2 regions of the Solibacillus sp. FSL K6-1523 genome follow, and region 2 is predicted to be linked to the other one. Evidence: a T-box and tRNA genes for the amino acid it is inferred to sense, from the RefSeq annotation. Region 2 holds a T-box; the other holds one or more tRNA genes.
What was found. The T-box of region 2 lies ahead of metG (methionine--tRNA ligase). A T-box ahead of a tRNA ligase gene usually reads a tRNA of that ligase, here a tRNA-Met.
Positions count from the first base shown of each region.

Region 1: it encodes a tRNA-Met, which carries the amino acid that the T-box ahead of metG (methionine--tRNA ligase) is inferred to sense. The anticodon was not compared.

Region 1 is NZ_JBBOSU010000001.1:75,237-79,670, forward strand. Features, by position in the region: gene yabQ (spore cortex biosynthesis protein YabQ) at 1-458, shown strand, start outside; gene MHI10_RS00370 (FtsB family cell division protein) at 507-932, shown strand; gene MHI10_RS00375 (S1 domain-containing RNA-binding protein) at 1,347-1,805, shown strand; gene MHI10_RS00380 (sodium:potassium antiporter) at 1,938-2,135, opposite strand; tRNA gene MHI10_RS00385 (tRNA-Glu) at 2,639-2,710, opposite strand; tRNA gene MHI10_RS00390 (tRNA-Met) at 2,717-2,793, opposite strand; gene MHI10_RS00395 (SpoIIE family protein phosphatase) at 3,012-4,434, shown strand, end outside.
Region 2 is NZ_JBBOSU010000001.1:1,918,806-1,923,239, reverse strand. Features, by position in the region: gene MHI10_RS09130 (MFS transporter) at 1-187, opposite strand, end outside; gene MHI10_RS09125 (hypothetical protein) at 419-853, opposite strand; gene metG (methionine--tRNA ligase) at 855-2,489, opposite strand; T-box leader at 2,585-2,849, opposite strand; gene MHI10_RS09115 (hypothetical protein) at 3,063-3,542, opposite strand; gene MHI10_RS09110 (hypothetical protein) at 3,691-3,972, opposite strand; partial or broken gene MHI10_RS09105 (DNA/RNA non-specific endonuclease) at 4,274-4,434, opposite strand, start outside.

The DNA.
Region 1 (4,434 bases), 1.8 Mb from region 2:
TGATGAGTGCACAACTTGTAAGCATTCTTGTAATGTTTATAAGTGGAATCGCTGTTGGGGCAGTGATTGATTGTACACGTACAGTATTAAATGAAATACCGAGTAAAATAATGGGACGTTTCACATATATAGTAGAATGGATCATATGGATTTTCCTCGGTATATGTACATTTTATTTTTTATTTTTAGTAAAGGGTGGGCAATGGCGGGTCGTGGATCCACTTGCCCAAATTGCCGGTATTTTTGCATATGAATTTATTTTTCAAAAAATAGCCCGTTTTCTAGGACGAGTTGTTATAAATGTACTAATTAGACCAATTCTCTTTATTGGGCACCTCATTATTCTGATTATTCGTAATGTAGTGTATGTTATACTGAAAAGTATCGCACTACTAGTAAGACCAATTTATAAACTTTATAAGAAATATTTACCGAAATCCTTTCAAAAGAAGAAGTGAACTCGTATAATGGGTATAATTAATTTTTATGAATAAGGAGGCGTCGGCATGTTAGGGAGAAAAACACGAGAACAATTACATAAGCAGAATGTTCAATCGTTGAACAATGACTATGTCCGATCAAATCCACAAGCAAAAGTAAAGGCAAAAGCAAAGCAAGCAGTTTTGCGTCGCAGAAGAATGGCTGTATTTTTTATTCTAGCTATTGCGGCTGTTGGATTTTTAGTAAATTTGAATATGATACAAAATGAAAAGCTAGTAGCAAAAAACGAGCAAAAAGCGGTAGTAACCGAAGCGCTTAATGAAGTGACTGCCCAGCAAGAGATGTTAAATTTACAAATCACGAAGCTAGAAGATGATGAGTATATTGCAAAGCTAGCTAGAAAAGAGTTTTTCCTTTCAGAAGAAGGCGAATACATTTTTACAATACCAAAAGCGGCAGAAAAGAATAGCGAAGAAGAGTCAGACAAATAACAATAACCTTGACTGAAATTCGAATGATTATTTGTGCGAAGTGATGTCAGGCTAATATAATGCCAAAAAAGTTGGTATTATTTGCCTTTAAGGAGAGTGTCTTGTTGACACTCTTTTTATGTTAGCTATAATTAGAGAAGAAACTATTTAATTTGATTCAGCAGAAGTCCCCTATTTCTATAAGTGGGGGAGAATGCCAAATATGCAATTCTATTCAGTAGGAGTTTAAACCCTAGCTGAATCAGGTTAGGCCCCGGTGGATGTCACAAACTTTTAAGAGGAGCTTTTCGAGCGAACTTGAAGAAAGTATGGACTAAAGTTAGCCGAGGCATAATTGATTATAAGTTTCAGTACAATTGATAACTGACTTTTCATGTAAGGGTCGCTTAAATTTTAAGGAGGAGCATTTTTTTTATGTCAATTGAAGTAGGCAGCAAAGTACAAGGTAAGGTAACAGGGATCACAAATTTCGGCGCGTTCGTTGAGCTACCAGATGGTAAGACAGGGTTAGTTCATATTAGTGAAGTGGCGGACAACTATGTAAAAGATATTAATGAACATCTTAAAGTTGGCGATGAAGTTGAAGTGAAAGTGATGAATGTTGAAGCGGATGGGAAGATTGGTCTTTCGATTCGTAAAGCAAAACCTCAAGCAGAGCGTCCAGAACGCCCAGAACGTCCCGATAGACCAGAGCGTTCACAACGCCCTCGCCGTGATAATAATCGTTCAAATGATCGCAATGATCGTCACCAACCAAAAGAGAATTTTGAGCAAAAGATGGCGCGTTTCTTAAAAGATAGCGATGAACGATTATCTACATTAAAGCGTGCAACGGAATCAAAGCGCGGTGGCCGAGGAGCTCGTAGAGGGTAATTTGCTGACTGTTTGAAACGTAGAAAAAGTGTGAAATAGACGTGGGCAGGCTACTTAGTAGTCTGTCTTTTTTCATTGGAATAACTAAAAGACATCGCCTTGCACAATTACAATACAAGGCGATGTCTTCTTTTATTTTTCATTGGGGCTTTGATTATGCTTAACAAGCAAGCGGATGAGTGTAATAAAACAAAAAATACCTCCAATAAGGCCAAAAATAATCATTATAATTTGAAAAGAAAGTGGCAAATTGGTTAGTAACACACCACCGACAATTAACAACATACTAATACCGCAAAGGAACGCAAGATATGTAAAGTTTTGAACCATATAAAACTCCTCCTTTTCACATTTTCTATTATAGAGTGTAACGTACACTTATTTCCAATTAATTATGTCATAGTGTAATCTATATAAGTTCAACAAAAGTTTCTATCTTTTCATTGTAAGAATTCTAATAGGGATTCTAATAAAGTATGCGCTAGGTTGGGCTGGCTAAGCACATGAGGCGCACAGACAATCTATACGACTCATCTGTGTGCGCATGTAGCAGGCCAGCCCTGAATTAAATTTTTCCGTTCTAATAAAAGCTTCCTCAATTGAGTGCGTCGCTGCCGTGGGAGGCGACGTATCTTGATTTAGATTTCCATTCTAGAGGGATGTTAGTTTCATAAGTTGAACCTATATAGTTGAATAACGGGCAGTTTTTTTACTCGAATTGCCTAACTCGCCATTTCCTAAAATCCCCTGATGTAAGCTTTCATTCTTTCAATCCCCACAGAAACAGTAAAAAAAGAGCCACCTTTTAGATAAAAGGTAGCTCTTTTAAAGTATGACCCGTACGGGATTCGAACCCGTGTTACCGCCGTGAAAGGGCGGTGTCTTAACCGCTTGACCAACGGGCCGTTAAATGGTGGCGGCAGAGGGAGTCGAACCCACGACCTTTCGGGTATGAACCGAGTGCTCTAGCCAACTGAGCTACACCGCCAAAATTAACAACAAAACTAATAATACAGGGTCTTGCATGAAGTGTCAACAAGTTTTTAATAAAAATGATTAAATTTTGCTTCTGACGAATGAAGGCTTTTAAAAGCGGAAAATCACTATAAAAGCCGTCGAACGATTTATTAATGTGTGTTCTATAAACAGACAAATTTCCTATGCAATCATTTGTATAATGATTTGAAAAAAGAAAAGGTGATTGATATGGCAGTTGTCAATGAATATTCGGAGTTTCTACCCCCTCATACATTCTCTACCCCACCGTATACAAAAAAGACTAGAAAAATAGTAGACGTCACTTTTGTATTCATTGCTTTTTGTTTAGCGCAAGCCACATTCTTTGAAGCGGTGGTCCCATTTTTTATACCTTTTTGGATCATTGTTCGATCACAATACAAATCATTTCAAATTTCCACATTCATAGGGGGGCTTGCAGGTACGTTATTTTTAGGTTTTGGACAAGTGGTTATACTATTACTTGAAATTTTGCTCATAGAGGGGATTATGCGTTTTAAATATACCCGTATTTCCCCTTATATAGCAGTGACATTATCAATTGGCGTAGTTCAAACTGTTTGGCAAGTCGTTTCATATGCAGGAGTTCCACCATTATTAACACAAGTGTATATTTTGTATGAATGGCTATTTGCTCTAGTTATGCTGTTACTAATGACACAATTACTTGTGCCATTAAGTGAGCTGAAAGATTACAAGTGGGCGAAGGAAAAGGTTGTCGCGGTGCTTGTTTTACTTGCTGCTGTACTTGTAGGTATGCAAAATATTACCGTCTATTATTTTTCATTACCAATTATAGCCTTCCATTTGATTCTTTGTGTTATCGCTGCTGTTTCAACAGTTGGGACGACCGTTATTTTTGCGTTGTCGATGGGATTGTTATTGGGCTTATCCAATTTGTCGTTTACAGGGATGATTGTTCTGTATGCGTGCACAGGATTATTTACCGCGTTAATGCAAGATACAGGCCGTTTTGGAATTGCTATGTTCAGTTTGGTACCAAGTGTTTTTTTCTTTTTTTATGATGCAACATTACCTATTGATAGCGTTTATTTTCTTTCCATCTTAGTCGGGGGGATTTTATTTATATTGCTTCCTCAATCGACTATAGGAAACCTTCAACAATATTATAATAAGCAAACGCTAGGCGCGGGTCCCATCCAAGTGAAAAATGCCAATTTGGCAACCGAACATTTAAAACAGTTTCAACAATTTGTTTCTTTTATGAAAAGTCTCGTATTTGAGCGTTTTACAAAAGAGCACCCAACTGCGATGCAGCAAGAATCTTATATCATTTGTTCGAGTTGTTTTAAATATGAGCAATGCTGGGGTACACAACGAGAAATGGAGAACACCCTTGAAAATTGGCGAATGGCGAGAAGAAGTTCCAAGCCGTTAGAATTAATTCGCGCAGAGGAACAGCTGAAGTTAAAGTGCATAAAATCGACAAAATTATTAGAGGAGCTAGAAACGGCTACACATAAGGAACATATGGAAAGCCAGTTTTATCATGGTAAGAAAATGATTGCCTTACAATTGCGTGATTTAAGTCATCACTTAGAGGAGTTATTAGATGATCGTCATAGTGAAGTAGGGGCGGACGAAATGGATG
Region 2 (4,434 bases):
TAGAACCTGCAAAAAAACTGCTTATAATGCGGGCAACAGGACCAACGATATAAATGCCCGCAACTGCTGCTGGAGAATGTGTTAAATGCCATACGGATAAATTTAACGCGATTAAGTAAATCCAATTTCCTAAAGTAGAAAATCCAAGTGCCCCTAGCAACACACCGTATTTTTTGAAAAAAGCCATACGTCCCCTCCTTAACATTTGCTACGATAATTCTTTCTTTATTTTACCAAAATGCAAAGGGTAGATATTGTGTATTTTTTTCTGAAAACTATAATGTTACTTCATTTATTCGCATGAAAAATACTAATCACTAGGGTGAACTTGATTTGAAGTGCAAAAAATAGAACTTCCATAAAAGCGAAAGTTCTATTTTTTATTATTTGCTAATCAAAATCTACGTTAATATCCGAACTAAAGATCTCCTCGCAGATTTATTTGTACTATCATTTCAATAATTGGTGGTGTAAAAGTTTTGGGAATCATTGGTGAGGGGAGTTCCCCTGTTCGATTTGCTAAACCAAAGGATGCTCCGTCAACTTTAATCCAGTCTAATTCATCTACATCCTGAATTTCTCCAATGAAATGATAATCTGCTACATAATAATACGTTCCATCGCCATTTTCACAAGCTTGCCAAACTTCTGCTTCTTTCCTTGGATCGATGCCAAACTTTTGGAAAAACTGCTGAATTTCAGGAGATGTGTGAGTGATTGCTTTTGTATAATAAACACATTCCGGACACCCACAATGTCCCTTATCAGAGATTAGTGGGAGTTCCTTATACAAGGCTTCTGTTTTCTGAACATCTACATTAATAATTTGTCCACTTATAATGAATTGTTCCATCTTACTTCTCATTTTCCTGCATTCTCAATAGTTCTTCATCAATTCGCTTCACATCAATGCGCTCATAAAGTGGCTGAATGTTGCTGATTGCTTGTGGTAATGTCGTTTTTATAGACCATGAATTCAGTGAAATACCCAACATCTTTTGAATTTCCTCGCAGGCAAATGGTAAAAATGGTTGCAATAATTGTGCTAAATTTTGAATGACAAAAACACATGTTGCAAGCGTTTCTGCACATTGAACAGGCTTTTCATTGACTGTTAGCCATGGCTTTTCCTCATCAAAATAACGATTAGAAGCGCGGATCAATTCAAAAATCGATTCTAACGCTGGCTTACTATTCCCTTGTTCAATGTATTCACCTACAAGCTCATATTGTTGCCTGACAAGCTTTTCCATTGTGGCATTTATCGTAACTTGAGGAACTTGACTTGCAAATGATTTTTCAATAAATTTCAAATTACGATTCACAAAATTCGCAAATGCCCCTAAAAGTTCGCCATTATGACTATAAATAAATTCTCTCCATGAAAAATCGGCATCTCGACTTTCTGGCGCATTTACTGTTAAAAAGTAGCGCAATGAATCCGGATGGTAATTTTCTAACATATACGGTGCCCAAACTGCCCAATTTAAACTAGTTGAAATTTTTCGCTTCTCAAGCGTTAAATATTCATTCGATACAATATTTGTCGGCAAGCCTTTGCTTTCGATGCCCATTAAAATAGCTGGCCAAATAACACTATGGAACGGGATATTATCTTTGCCATGTACATAATAGGCCTTCGTTTGCTCGTTCCACCATTTCGTAATGTCTTGTTGATGCAGCTTCCCCCACTCGATGCTCGCCGTATAATACCCAGCAACCGCTTCAATCCACACATAAATCTTCTTCCCTTCAAATCCAGGAACGGGTACATCAATGCCATTCGGTAAATCTCTCGTAACAGCGCGGTCAGGCAACCCTTCTTGTAAATAGCGTTGCGTTAAATGAATTGCATTTTCACGCCATCTTTTTCCTTGCACCGCTTGCTCAACGTATACTTCTAATTGTTTTTGAAATTGACTAAATGCAAAATAAAAATGTTCTGTTTCTTTTATTTCTGGTTCATTTCCACATATTTTGCAACGTTTATCTAGCAAGTCTAATGGATCTAAAATTTTCGAACATTGATCACATTGATCCCCGCGCGCTTTTGCCCCACAATTTGGACAAATTCCTTCAACAAAACGATCCGGTAAAAACTGCTGATCAATCGCACAATATGCTTGTTCGAGTTTCTTTTTATATAAGTGCCCGTTGTTTAATAGTTGTAGGAAAATACTTTTTACGGATCTATGGTGATGTTCTTCATCTGTCCGCGTATAAAAATCATATGTAAAACCAAGTCGGTGGAATGTTTCAACAAACTCTTTGTGGTAACGATTAGCAATCGCTGTTACCGTTGTATTTTCTTGATTTGCTCGAATGGAAATCGGCGTTCCATTACAATCACTACCGGAAACATATAACACCTCTTCCCCTTTCAAACGATAATATCTTGCTAAAATATCCCCTGGTAATAACGATGAAATATGCCCTAAATGTAACGAGCCATTTGCGTAAGGCCACGCGCCTCCGATTAATACTGCCATGATGCAATTCCTCCTGTGCGACTTGAACGTATCCATCCAATGTCGATTCATTTCTCTGTTTTTTTCCACAAAAAAAGCCCTAATCGCATTAATACGATTAGGACGAATTTACTCGTGGTACCACCTAAGTTTTTGCCAATAGTTCACACTATTAGCCTCCATCAGTACGTGTTCATACTGCTGCTGTTGTAACGAGTGCCATTCTCGTCGTAGCCTACATCAAATATACACCTCGGCGTAATTGCGATTTCGGTACGAAGCTCAAAGGTCATATTCTGTAAGTTTTGTTTGCTTCATTTCCACCATCAGAAGCTCTCTACATAACGCGGCTTACATACTCTTCCTTCTCAACGCTAACTATTTTCTTACTGCCCACAAACGCAGGTTAAAATACATTTTACCATTATTTATTAATTTTTCAATACTTCATTAAAGTAATTTTTTTATTCTAGTAACCGTTGGATGTTTCTTTTAAATTTCGTGTAATGACACAAAAATAAAAAAGTTTATCGGTGGATAATACAATATGCGCCAGATTATAACCATTCCCCCGAATAATTCCGACTTTTCACCTTAGTTTTTAATTGCACCTTCTACATAGGTTAAATAACTATTATAGTTAGATTTTCCATTAAAATATTGTTTAACTTCATAGATTGGGCAGATCACTTTGTCTAATTTTCGTGAGTAAAGAACAGCCTCGTCTTCTACACTCATTATGTAGTCATTTAAATGAACCGTATTTACTTTGATAGATGTAAAATCAAACCAACGATATTGTCCCGATGCATGATTTTTTATCACTTCTCCTAAATAGGCTCCGATCCGCATAGTAAAATTATCGGGATGTTCCTTTAAAAGTTGCTGGCCTAAGTCAGTCTTCATTAACCGATCAGCATATTCATTCACTAAACGGACACTATCAATTGAAAAATCTAAATGCTCTTTCGTCAAATTATCTTGATCCCATTTTTCGGGTGATACATCTTTAAACAACAATTTTGCACTAAACTTTTTATCATTTTTGATTAATTTACATCTTCTAAAAAACATTTGTTCACCTCCCTACTATTATTACAGAAATAATTACAATTCCCCTTAAAAACTTCAAAAATAATCCATTTTTCTAATAGGCACCGACTTTAATTGGGTTATTATGGAAGGAGGTGTTCTTTAACAATAAATTCATTGTGTCAATTTTTCACTTGAAATATGCTCTATAAGCTGTAATAAAAGCTTTTGGTGAAGATTGCACGATATACGGATATACACCTTGTAGCGTATGTAAATAGAGTATACCACCTTGATTTGCAATTTCTCGATAAGAAAAATCCATCACAATCTTAATCGGAAACTCTCTATACTGTGTAACGACCTTATTATTGTATAAGTAAATAATTCGGTCATGCTTAATTTCAAACTGTTCTAAACCTGTCACTATTCTTTCTATTTTTATATAAGGATGTTGCGCGATCAAGCTCATATAATCCTCCTAAAACAAAGACTTTTTATTATATTATCACAAACAGATTATATATTTGCCGAATCTCCGTTCATTAAGTGGATCTACTTCTTTTAATGAAAAATAATTATATTTTCACAGTACATATTTTATAGATAATAGTACCATTTACTTCAGTTGTTCCTTTACAGACACCCATTTGAAAATTGTAATAATTCATCCAACGAGGTAAACTTTCTTTCTTTCTTTCTTTCTTTCTTTCTTTCTTTCTTTCTTTCTTTCTTTCTTTCTTTCATTTATTTTGCCTCAAAGTTCTAGGAGCTTATTCACCTACCAAACCGTCGTTATCACGATCATCCATGAATTTATACAACCAGTGCTCACGCGTTATTGGCATGCTATAACCTGCTGCTTTTGCTTCTGCGATCGTCACTTGCCCATTTCCGTTTGTATCAACACTAGCAAGGTCACCTTCATTTGATG